2 regions of the Exiguobacterium sp. s80 genome follow, and region 2 is predicted to be linked to the other one. Evidence: riboswitches for the same ligand, from Rfam matches in the RefSeq annotation. Region 2 holds a riboswitch; the other holds the start of a gene.
The links. Region 2 has a riboswitch for cyclic di-GMP ahead of KNP94_RS13855 (hypothetical protein). Riboswitches for the same ligand answer to the same signal wherever they lie in the genome.

Region 1 (6,488 bases), on a different contig from region 2:
ATTGACGAATCGTTTCGTATGGCCAGTCACGCGAGTGCTCCCCCGCTAAAACAAGCACGGTCCGCTCGGACGGCTCCAATTGCTCGATTTCTTTGATTGAGATATTCGTATACGGGACTTTCGCGTACTTCAGTGCATATTTAAAGTTCGTCAAGACACTTTTTGAGAGCTCGCCTTTATCCTGATGGATATAGACTTGTAACGGTTCTCCGTCCATCTGTCCCTCCTTGCCCGACATCGTCTGAAACGTCTTTTGTTGCGTCTCCTCGGTCGGAATCAGGCGATGTCCATAATCAAGACGTAACAACTGGACGACGCCGATCGTGACGAGCAGAATCGCGAAGACGGCGACGACGTAGGTCGTGATCGATTTTTTCATAGTTCCACTCCTTCCAGCCGGTCCAAAATGTAGCGTTTGTCGTCCGGAATGTCGTCCGGTGCGACGTGTGTTTTCAGTTGTGTCACGAGCGGTGCCAGCTTCGTCCAGTCACCTCTCGTGAAGTGATATTCGATTGCCAGCAGGTAGCCGTCCGCTTGCTCCGGGTAATGCATGATCAAGCGTTCATAGTAGGCGAGTCCGTCCGCGACATCGCCTTTTGCGAGTGCGAGCTTGCCGCACGCCTTCAAGCACGTCGCGTCCGTCGTATACTGGATCCGCATGTCTTGTAAATACGATCCGAACCGATCAAAGATCCGTTTTTGCATGCTGTCGTCGAGCAGTCCACTTTCGATGAAGGCTTCGAAGGCGTCAATCAAGTGGTAATACGTCGTGACATGACCCGGATTAAGTTGTTCCTCCCGACTTTTAATCGTCGCTTCGTACCGGTCATATAACGTATTGCGGACCGTCGCGGCGTAGTGGACCGTCTCCGAGTCGGCATGGTCGAGCCCGAACTGAAGGTACTTCCCGGAATCGGCAATCGATGTCGTCGTCAAGCGGACGATCGATTGTTTCCGTTCCTTCGCGTCCATCGCCATCGCTTCGCCCATCGGCACCAAATCGATGTTGTCGGCCGCCTGTTGTTGCAGTCCTTCCAGGTTGACGACGTCGAACTCGATGTAGTCATCGTAGTCGAGCAACGTCTTGTCTGACGCGTATCGTCTTGCGATCAGCCAACTGACGAGACCGAACAGTTCACCGAGCAGCGGGACGAAATAACAGATCAGGGCGATCCATTTGACGAGACCGCGCTGTGCCGGATCCATCCGTGCCGTGATCAGTTTCGCGACGAGGAAGACGATGACGGCATGAATCAGAAAAAATAACAGGACGAAGAAAATCATCCAAGATTCCCTCCTTTTCGTGCGAACAACTCTTTAATCCGTTGCTTGAATCCTTCAGCGTTCTCTTGCGGTGTTCCCGGTAAGAGGAAGTGGAGCATTTGATTCGTCTCGTCATAGCCGATGATGTCGATTTCCCGCATCGACTGGCGTAGGATTAATTCCATTTCAATCAACGACAGCCGGACCTGTTCGACCGGCAGGACGACCGTACTGTACGGCTGATCGTACTGTTCAGCTCGGTGTTGTTGGAGTGCGACTTTTTTATTGAATGGCTCGATTTGATAAATCCGTGTCCCTTCAATCAAATCACCACGCGACGCATTCCATTCCATCGTCAACGCTTTTTCGATTCGTGTCCCGGTCCAGTCGAGAATCAACTGCATGATGTTCATCTCATAACTCGTCAGGCGGTTGAAGTCGATCGCCTGGATGACGACGACCTCTTGAATCTTCCCGTCGTAGCGGATTGGTGCGATCAGTAACGGGACGTCCGTCTCGTCCATCGTCCGGATTGAGATCGCATTCGTCTTGAACATCCGTTGATAGATGCCGGTCGACGGATCGATGAATAGTGTTTGCGGCAAGACCTCTTTCTCACCGAACCGGACGTGGAGTCGTAACGTCCGTTTTGACGCATCGACGTGATAGATGGCAAGATTCTCTGCCTTGAACGAACGTTTCAAGACATCGACGAGGCGATCGCGGACGATGTCGGCCGCCGTTTGGTCGAGCTCGAGTCCGACTTGGTAGATTTTCGTTAATGTATGATCCGAGTCGAGGACCTTCTTTTGCATCGTCGACTGCGACAGCCGGAGCTTTTCGACCGTCTCGAGCAAGTGGTTGTTTTCTTCGACGACTTCTTCGTGGCGGAGCCGTAACGACAAGTACCGTTCCTGGAACGAGGTACTGAAAATCCCGCAGACCATTGCGACGAGGAAGTGGAAGATGATCCAGCTCAGTTCCGTCCGGTCGTATAAAAATAGGAGAATGTCCGATCCTTCGACCGACAGGAAAAACAGGTGGTACAGCATCGTCATCGTGAAACTGACGAACGCCCCGAGCAGCCCGTAGCGGAGGGCGAACAATAAAATATAAAAGATTAACGGATCAATTGCCCAATTCGAGACCGAAAGGCTAAACATATAGTCAAAGAAACCGATAAGTAAAATACTAGCTAGCATTTCTATCCATTTGACTGTATTTCTATGCTGTGTGTAAATCATGGCACACTCTCCTTAAAATAGTTATTTACATTTTTGTTAGCAGTGGTAAGATTTAGTCAAACAGGCAATTACAACTAAATATCGAGAAGGGCAAACTTACTGAAAAGTAAGGGCGCAAAGACATGGGTCGTCGATCTTCGGATACCGATCGCCAGTCTGCAATGCCGCAGCCGCTCTCTGATAAAAATCAGGAGGCTACTAACCATGGGTATTATCTCACTCAAACGCGTGACGTCTTTTTTGTGCATTCTTTTTTTAGGAGTGTTACTAATGACACCAATCACGGGCAAAGCTCAATCAACGAATCCACTCGATTCCGTCAGCTCGTATAAGGTCTACTACGATGCACCGACGAAATCAAAAATCAAGAAGATGCAAAAGTACGATGTCATGATCATCGAACCGGTCTTTTACTCAGCGAAACAAATCGCAGAAATTCAAAAGTACGGCACGAAAGTCTATGGCTACATCAACACGATGGAAGCCGACAACTGGAACACGGAATTGATGGCAAAGTTAAGCAATTCTGATTTCTTTAAACGAGGTGGACAACGTGTCCACTACGCGGAATGGGATTCGTACTTAATGGACATCAACTCGAAGCATTACCAAGCGGTCCTCATGCAAGAAGTCGAAAAGCAAGTCGTCAATAAAGGACTCGACGGTGTCTTCCTGGATACAGTCGGCGACATCGACAACGAACATGCCGACCAACCAAAGATTCTTGAGCAGCAGCAAGTCGCGATGACGAACTTCTTAAAGAGCGTCAAGACGAAACATGCGGACCTCTCATTGATTCAAAACTGGGGCTTCGGGACATTAAAATACCATACGTACCCGTACATCGACGGCATCATGTGGGAAAGCTTCAACTACTCGACGGTCGCAAAAGACCAATGGTCAAAAGACCGGATGACAGATCTTCAGGAGTTGAACGAAGAAGAAGACATCAAGACATTGACGATTTCTTCTAAGCAAGGTGCGAAAAGTGCGCAGTACGCGAAAAAGAATGGGTTCATTCACTTAAAATCAAACAAGACGCTGAATTACAATAAATTCTAATCCACTTGAATATAATCTCATAACCGATTAATCAATTCCAATTCTGAGTGCTCCTGCATGACACAATTATACAGGATGCACAAAACAAAACCGGTCACTTTTCAGAGGCAGGTCAACGAATTGAAACATCGAACGCAAAAAGAGGTCCAGGCGATAGTTATCGCTTGGACCTCTTTTCATGCTTATAAATCTTTACTTTTGTTCTATTTAGTCGCGACTATACAAATCACGTGTATAGACTTTATCTTCAACATCACTCAATTCCGGATGCATCCGGTTCGAAAGAATCACATCCGACTCTTGTTTAAACGCTTCAAGATCGCGGATGACGCGTGAATTGTAGAATGTATCTTCCGTCAAGACGGGTTCGAAGACCGTTACTTCAATCCCCTTCGCCTTGATGCGTTTCATGATCCCTTGAATCGATGAGGCGCGGAAGTTATCGGAATCCGTTTTCATAGTTAGACGATAGACACCGACGACTTTCGGATTTTGTTTGATGATTGTATCGGCAATATAGTCTTTCCGTGTCCGGTTCGCTTCGACGATCGCCCCGATGATGTTGTTCGGTACTTCATCATAGTTCGCGAGTAACTGCTTCGTATCTTTCGGTAAGCAGTAACCGCCATATCCGAATGATGGGTTGTTGTAGTGATTGCCGATCCGACTATCGAGCCCGACACCTTCAATGATTTGTTTTGTATCAAGGTTACGTACTTCCGCATATGTATCGAGTTCATTAAAGAAAGCGACACGCATCGCTAAATACGTATTGGAGAACAACTTGATTGCTTCCGCTTCTGTTGAATCCGTCAAAAGAATCGGCACATTCTTTTTAATGGCTCCTTGAAGTAAGAGATCAGCAAACCGTTGCGCCCGTTCCGATTGTTCACCGACGACAATACGTGATGGGTAAAGATTGTCATGCAGTGCCTGCCCTTCACGTAAGAACTCAGGTGAGAATACGATGTTCGGTGTATCGAATTTCTCTTTTAGCTCTTGTGTGTAGCCAACCGGTACCGTCGATTTAATGACCATCGTCGCATCCGGATTGATGGCAAGGACTGTTGCAATGACACTCTCAACGGTCCGAGTGTTAAAGTAGTTCCGTGTTGGATCGTAATCCGTCGGAGTCGCAATAATGACAAATTCAGCATCTTTGTACGCTTCAAAATTATCAGTTGTCGCATGCAGATTTAATTCTTTATTTTGTAAGAAGTTTTCGATTTCCCCGTCAACGATTGGCGATTTGCGGTCATTGACAAGCTCGACACGTTCTTTAATGATATCAATCGATGTGACTTCATTATGCTGTGCGAGTAAAACGGCCATTGAAAGACCGACATATCCTGTTCCTGCTACTGTGATTTTCATTCTTATTCATTCCTATTCTATCTTGATTTTTCAGTTTTTTGACAATCAATTTCATATTCTCTATATTCTCCAGTTGATATGTCATTCAACCACTTTTTGTTACCAAGATACCATTCAATCGTTTGTTTAAGCCCCTCCTCAAATTTAAATTTAGGTTCCCACCCTAAGTTTTGAAGCTTTGTAGGATCAATTGCATATCGCTTATCATGACCTAAACGGTCTTTTACAAATTCAATTAGAGAATCTGGTTTATCAAGAGTGTTTAAGATTGTTTTTACTACTTCTAGATTGGTTTTCTCATTGTTTCCACCCACATTATAAACCTCGCCGACTACTCCTTCATGCAAAACTAAATCAATTGCCGTGCAATGATCATTTACATGTAACCAATCTCTGATATTGTTTCCGTCACCATACACAGGGATTTTCTGATTTTTTAGTGCTCTATCAATGGTTAGTGGTATTAGTTTCTCGGGAAAATGATATGGACCATAGTTATTTGAACATCTTGTAATGTTTATGGGAAGCCCATACGTTTCGTAATATGCCTGCACTAAAAAATCGCTCGAAGCTTTACTAGCGCTATAGGGACTTTTAGGATTAAGGGGTGTTGTTTCTGTAAAGAACGTAGTGTTATCAAAGGTTAACTCTCCGTATACTTCATCAGTAGAAACGTGAATAAATTTTTTTATTTCGTTCTTTTTTGAAGCTGCCAAAAGAATTTGAGTTCCCAACACGTTTGTCTCTATAAAAACTCCAGGGTTTTCAATAGAACGATCAACATGACTTTCTGCTGCAAAGTGAACAACATAATCAAATTTTTGTATACTAAATAATTTGTTGATTACTTGTTGATTAGTTATATCCGCTTTTATAAATGAATAGTTTTCCAGTTCCTCAATTTCTTTATGTTTTGATAAATCACCTGCATAAGTCAGTAAATCTAGATTAGTTATATGATAATTCGGATATTTTTTCACCATATGTTGAACAAAATTTCCACCTATAAATCCTGCGCCACCCGTTACTAAAATTTTTTTTTCCATTTACTTCATTCCCCCCATTAATAAAAGTTTAATTTTCATTTTGAACTTTTTAATTTCATCAATTTTAAAAATTATATAAACCAAATAAGAGATTAGATATCCAATAAAAGCTATATTTTCATTAAAAAACCAAATTAATACTATGAAAATTATAGTCAAAAGTAACTCTTGTATAATATCTTTTGATAAATTTATCTTTAAAATATTGGACAATAGTAACTCAGCTAATATACATCTAATTGCTAAAACAATTAAAATAATTAGCATAGTTAAGTATAAATTTTGTAGTAAAAATGCTGTTATACTTGTAAGTAATACGCTTATAGTTACTGCTAACAAATTAACTCTGAGCATTATTTTCTCTTTTCTCAATGTTTTTAAATATGTATTTATCAAAAGAGACATCTTTCCTTCAAATATTATAATTGGAAAAATTAAAAACAAGTAGTTTATACTATCTCGATAATTAGGTAACCAATTACTCAATAGCATTTTTAAA
Region 2 (6,488 bases):
TCGGTAAGAGTACTAGTTTCTTCATGTGGTTAATCTCCCTTGATTAAGTTGTAGGTGACACACATCGGCTTATTCGTCCGTGGATCACGACCGATTTCGGCATCGATATGGAATACTTCTTTTAAGACGTCATGCGAAATGACTTCCTCGCACGTTCCGGCTTTGACGACTTCGCCTTCTTTCATCGCGATGATGTAGTCGGCGAAACGGGCGGCCTGATTTAAATCATGTAACACCATGACGATCGTCCGGCCTTCCGTCCGGTTGAGATGCTCGAGCAGCTCGAGGACTTCGAGCTGGTGGGCGAGATCAAGGTAAGTCGTCGGCTCATCGAGGAAGATGATATCCGTCTCCTGCGCCAGCGCCATCGCAATCCAGACGCGTTGCCGTTGACCACCGGACAAGGCGTCGACCGGACGGTGTTTGAATGCCGTCGTATCCGTTGCCTCTAACGCCCAGTCAATGATCTCGTAATCATGTTTCGTTAAACGACCAAATCCTTTTTGATAAGGAAAACGACCGTATGAGACGAGCTCTGCGACCGTTAGACCGCTTGCACTTTCCGGTGTCTGAGGCAGGATCGCCATTTTCCGGGCAAGCAGCTTTGTACTTTCCTTCGCAATATCGAGACCGTCAAGCAGGGCACGACCAGACTGATGGGGGATGATTCGGGTCATCGCTTTCAATAAGGTCGATTTACCGCAACCATTCGCACCGATGATTGTCGTGATTTGCCGATCCGGAATCTGAACCGTCAAGTCTTTGACGATGGTACGATCTCCGTATCCGATACTGATTTCTTCTGTTGCTAGACGTACCATACGCAGAGGCTCCTTCTCGTTTAAAGCTGTTTTCATTGATAATGATTATCACTATCGTCTTTCTAACCATACCAGTCTCATAAAAACGCTGTCAACATTTTTTCTTGTCTTCAAGAGATGTTCACGTTATCATTGGGAATGAGAATGATAATCAGTCGTAGTCGAGAGCGAGGAGTGAGTGAGATGGAACAGCAGGAATTGTTTGATGTAACGGTAATTGGTGGAGGCCCGGCCGGGTTATACTCGACTTTCTATAGCGGATTACGCGGGATGAAGACGAAAATCATTGAATACCAGGCAGAGCTTGGTGGCAAGATTCATGTTTATCCGGAGAAGATGATTTGGGATGTCGGGGGACAGCCGCCCATTACCGGAGCGAAGCTGATCGAGCAACTCGTCGAACAAGGCTTAACGTTTAATCCGTCCGTGCACCTGAATGAAAAAATCATTTCAATCGCAAAAGACGTATTCGGAAACTTCGTCCTCGAAGCGGAGTCGGGAGAAATTCATTATTCGAAGACAGTCATCGTCGCTGTCGGCGGCGGAATCCTCAATCCCCAAAAACTGAAGATTGAAGGGGCCGAACGGTACGAAGTGTCGAACTTGAACTATACCGTCAAATCGATTGAGCGGTTTAAAGATAAGACGGTCCTGATTTCAGGTGGCGGGAACTCAGCGATCGACTGGGCGAACGAGCTCGAACCGATTGCGAAAAAAGTTTACGTCACATACCGGAAAGACTGTTTCACAGGTCACGAGGCACAAGTCGACCAACTCGTCCGAAGCTCAGCCGTCTGTCTCCTCAACACGACGATTCATAAGTTGATCGCAAGCGACGATCACCACCGGATTGCGTCCGTCGAATTGATTGATTGTGCGACGGACGTGACAAACATCGTTGACGTCGATGAAGTCATCATCAACCATGGCTACGAACGGGAAGCAGAGTTGCTCGCGAACTCGGAACTCGACATCAAACAAGTCGACGACTTTTACATCGCCGGTAACGCGTCGAGCGAATCAAGTGTACCGGGATTGTATGCAGCAGGAGATATTTTGACGCATGACGGCAAGGTGAACTTGATTTCGGGTACATTCCAGGACGCGGCAAACGCCGTCAACCGGGCGAAGCAGTTCATTGAACCGGATGCTGCCAAAGTCGCGATGGTCTCATCCCACAATGAAGTTTTCAAAAAACGGAACCGTGAATTGATTCAAGAAATGGTCAACGAAAAGTAAAAAACACCTGTCTTAAAGATCGCCCCTCGTCACATGGACGTCGGTCGTCTTTAGAGCAGGTGTTTTTTTTGTTTAAGGATTAATCTTCATCTTCATCTTCATGCTCGTCGTCCGAGTCATCATCTGAATCATCATCTTCGTCCTGACCTTGATCATCGTCTTGCTCGTCTTCTTCAACGTGACGGTGCTCTGATTTCGTTTCTTCGTGATCGAAGTACTCGAGTTCAATCTCCAACTCGTAAGAACCAGAGAGAGCGAATAAGCTGACGAGTTGTGCCCGTAATTCCTCTTCCGTCATCTTCGGATGTGACTCGATGAACTGAATCAATTGGCGGACACGGGTTTCATCGACCGTTGCGTCATTCGTTTTGACACGCAGCTGACTCTTCTTCTTTTTAAACTGGTATTTAATCTGACTTTGCATCGTCTCTGTCGCGAGAGCAATCTTCATTTTTTTCAGCATATCTTCATAGCGGTGACCGGCCTTGTTGCGTTCTTTGCCATCGAGAATTCCATCACCATCAGAATCCCGTTTATATGGTTTTGTCCCAAGCTCGAGTTCGATGTCGTTAGTTAAGCCATCACGGTCCGTATCTTCATGTGCGTCGCTGATCTTATCGCGGTCGCTGTCTTTCTTCCGTGGATTGAGTTTGAGCTTATATTCGGTGTAGTTGCTTAAGCCGTCATGGTCCGTATCTTGCTGCGCAAGTTTTTTCCCTTTAAGCTTGTACTTCTTTTCCCAGCTGTCATGGATTCCGTTCTTGTTGCGGTCATGCTTCGATGTTTTACTCTTCGCGTCGATTGAGCCGAGCGGCGTCAGCATCAAGGCACAAGCAAGACCGGCAGTAACGACATAATTGATTTTTTTCATGTGAACGTAGTCTCCTTTTGTGAACTTCGGTAACTGGCAAGCATAGCTTGAAGCGGTAGCCCCTATAGTTTTGCGTCACCACATTTCTGTGGGTTTGCCCGTTCGATTCCGGTGAAGAACCGTATCTTCAGTATAAGTGATTTGTTTCTATGGATAGATAAGGGTTTTTGATAATGAGTCAGTAAAATATATGTTTTGTACGAAGGTTAATTCATGAAAGAGATGCATGCGAAAAGATTTTTCTTCTCGTGCTTTCCTCGGGCGAGGCGTAAGCCGTTGCTTCTTGATTCTAGCGAACAAGAAGCAGGGTCTTACTTGCCTCTGACAGCGCAAGGGGTCTTGCGCTTTTTCCCGTAGGAGTCACGAGAAGTAACTCTTTTTTTGGTCACTTCGATTATTTCGAAACGGGAACAAGCTGACGATAGCGCGTCTAAAAAACTGTTCGCCTGATTTTCGATAAGGATACAGTGAGCAAGAGACAAAAAAATCCGCCCTTTCACGAACTGAATCGGTCAAGAGGCGGACAGGTTACTTATTCTTTATCATTTTTTTTGTTTTGTTCCTTCTCAATCATCTTCTTCGCAGCCATCCGGAAGCGGAAAATCAAGTAAAGACGGTAAAAGTCGATCGCTGCGAACAGTGTCAACAGAATCGTCCAAAAGTTAAAGACGGTTCCTGCCTCGATCGAGTTGCTGTACGCGAGGTACATGAAGAGAATACCGAACAGGGCATAAAATAATGCCATGAAGTTTGAGCCTTGGCGCATGAAAACACTACCTTTCGTAAGTTAAGTCATTGCATAGAGTGCGAGTACGACAATTCCGTTATTGAAAACGTGAATCGCAATCGGTGCTATGATGCGGCGCGTTTTGACGAAGACGAGTGAGAAAACAAAACTCATTGCGACATAAATCAAAAACTTGTTGTCTCCGTGGATGAACCCGAAGATAACACCACTGAGAACGAAGCTGAAGACGAAGTTCAGTTTTGTCGACAAGTTCCCGAACATAATGTGGCGGAATAAAAATTCTTCCATAATCGGTCCGAGTAAGACGACCATCAGCTGTAAAATCGGGATGACTTGGATTGCTTTCATGATGTCATCCGTATTTTGTGATTTCGCGACGTTTTCGAGTCCACCAGACATCCAGGCATCAAGAAGGTTGACGCTAATCAGTAAGGCGTACAGCAACACGATTCCGATCCCGATCCACTTTAATGTGTCGATCGGATCCGTCTGATTGCCCTCTGCTTTCCACTTCTGCCAGTCAGGACGAAGACAGAAGAACGAGACGATGACAGCGACGGTAAAGCCAATCGCCAGCCACCAGCCGACGACACTCGGAATTTGATTTTCAGGGATGAAGTATCTGAACGTACCTGGAACAAGCTGGACGATCAAATAAATCACAATCGGAATGATGTGACGGATTTGCCACTTATCAGCCATGTTGAACGGCAGATTGACGGAATTTTTCATCGGTCGGGACACAACTCCTTTGTATTAAAGGTACTGTCCCGATTGTAACAAACAAACCGGCCGGGCGCACGAATGGTGATGGTTCAAAGATGGCGATTTCGGGAAAACGGATAAGGGTTCAGGGTTGAATTTCGATTGAAAACCGTTTAAGATAAAAATATGTTAGCACTCCATTAAAGTGAGTGCTAAAAAACAGTCATTTTCAAGGAGGATGTTTCGCATGTTAAAACCACTTGGTGATCGCATCGTGATCGAAGTCGTTAAAAAAGAAGAAACAACACTCGGAGGAATCGTTCTTCCTGGGTCAGCGAAAGAAAAGCCACAAGAGGGTAAAGTCATCGCTGTCGGTACAGGCCGTGTGACAGAGCAGGGTGTACGTGTACCACTTGAAGTGAACGTCGGCGACCATGTCATCTACGCGCAGTACGCCGGGTCAGAAGTCAAAGTTGATGGCAATGAATACTTAATCTTACGCGAAAGCGATATTTTAGCAGTAGCACAATAATAAAAGGGGGATTTCAGTCATGGCAAAAGATATCTTATTCAGTGAAGAAGCACGCCGCGCGATGCTCCGCGGTGTCGACGCATTAGCAGACGCAGTCAAAGTGACGATCGGACCAAAAGGACGCAACGTCGTTCTCGAACGTAAATTCGGTTCACCACTCATCACGAACGATGGTGTGACGATCGCAAAAGAAATTGAACTTGAAGACCACTTTGAAAACATGGGTGCGAAGCTCGTCGCGGAAGTCGCGTCGAAAACGAACGAAATCGCAGGGGATGGTACGACAACAGCGACAGTCCTCGCACAAGCGATGATCCGTGAAGGACTCAAAAACGTCACAGCGGGCGCGAACCCGATGGTCATCCGTAAAGGAATCGAAAAAGCGGTCCGTCGTGCCGTCGAAGAGCTCCACGAAATCGCAAAACCGATCGAAGGCAAAGAAGCGATCGCACAAGTTGCGGCGATTTCTGCTGCTGACGAAGAAGTCGGTCAATTGATCGCAGAAGCAATGGAACGTGTCGGTCAGGACGGTGTCATCACGATCGAAGAGTCACGCGGCTTCACGACAGAACTCGACGTCGTTGAAGGAATGCAGTTCGATCGTGGTTATGCGTCACCATACATGATCACGGATTCAGACAAGATGGAAGCTGTCCTTGAGAACCCATACATCTTAGTCACAGATAAAAAAATCTCGAACATCCAGGAAATCTTGCCGGTCCTTGAGCAAGTCGTCCAACAAAACAAACCGCTCTTAATCATCGCGGAAGACGTCGAAGGCGAAGCACTAGCGACACTCGTCGTCAACAAACTCCGTGGAACATTCAACGCGGTTGCGGTCAAAGCACCAGGCTTCGGTGACCGTCGTAAAGCGATGCTCGAAGACATCTCGATCGTCACAGGCGCAGAACTGATCACTGAAGAGCTCGGTCTTGATTTAAAAGAAACACAAATCATGCAACTCGGTCGTGCGTCGAAAGTCGTCGTCTCAAAAGACAACACGACAATCGTCGAAGGACACGGACACAGTGATTCAATCGAAGCACGTGTCGGCGCCATCCGTGCACAAATCGAAGAAACATCAAGCGACTTCGACCGTGAAAAACTGCAAGAGCGTCTCGCGAAACTCGCGGGCGGCGTAGCTGTCGTCAAAGTCGGGGCAGCAACAGAAACAGAATTGAAAGAACGCAAGCTCCGAATTGAAGATGCACTCAACGCAACACGTGCAGCCGTCGAAGAAGGAATCGTTGCCGGTGGGGGAACAGCCTTCATCCACGTGACGAAAGCCGTCGAATCAATTCTTGCTGTCTCAACAGGCGACGAAGCAACAGGCGTCAACATCGTTCTCCGTGCGCTCGAAGCACCGCTCCGCCAAATCGCGGAAAACGCCGGTCAAGAAGGTTCAGTCATCGTCGAACGTCTCAAACATGAAGCGCAAGGCATGGGCTACAACGCCGCGACAGACGAGTACGTCGACATGATTGAAGCGGGAATCGTCGACCCGGCGAAAGTAACGCGTTCTGCCCTTCAAAACGCAGCGTCTGTTTCAGCAATGTTCTTAACGACAGAAGC

Region 1: linked by a shared signal. The riboswitch ahead of KNP94_RS13165 (glycoside hydrolase family 191 protein) and the one ahead of KNP94_RS13855 (hypothetical protein) in region 2 are both predicted to bind cyclic di-GMP.

Annotation. Positions count from the first base shown of each region.
Region 1 covers NZ_JACSMP010000008.1:104,963-111,450, forward strand. Annotated here, with positions in the region: gene KNP94_RS13150 (DUF2194 domain-containing protein) at 1-379, opposite strand, end outside; gene KNP94_RS13155 (hypothetical protein) at 376-1,284, opposite strand; gene KNP94_RS13160 (hypothetical protein) at 1,281-2,507, opposite strand; cyclic di-GMP riboswitch class I at 2,587-2,671, shown strand; gene KNP94_RS13165 (glycoside hydrolase family 191 protein) at 2,778-3,569, shown strand; gene KNP94_RS13170 (nucleotide sugar dehydrogenase) at 3,777-4,943, opposite strand; gene rfbB (dTDP-glucose 4,6-dehydratase) at 4,961-5,989, opposite strand; gene KNP94_RS13180 (lipopolysaccharide biosynthesis protein) at 5,990-6,488, opposite strand, start outside.
Region 2 covers NZ_JACSMP010000009.1:107,005-113,492, reverse strand. Annotated here, with positions in the region: gene KNP94_RS13870 (iron-hydroxamate ABC transporter substrate-binding protein) at 1-25, opposite strand, end outside; gene KNP94_RS13865 (ABC transporter ATP-binding protein) at 30-821, opposite strand; gene KNP94_RS13860 (NAD(P)/FAD-dependent oxidoreductase) at 1,005-2,060, shown strand; gene KNP94_RS13855 (hypothetical protein) at 2,140-2,931, opposite strand; cyclic di-GMP riboswitch class I at 2,957-3,040, opposite strand; gene KNP94_RS13850 (DUF4305 domain-containing protein) at 3,464-3,697, opposite strand; gene KNP94_RS13845 (CPBP family intramembrane glutamic endopeptidase) at 3,719-4,411, opposite strand; gene groES (co-chaperone GroES) at 4,632-4,916, shown strand; gene groL (chaperonin GroEL) at 4,936-6,488, shown strand, end outside.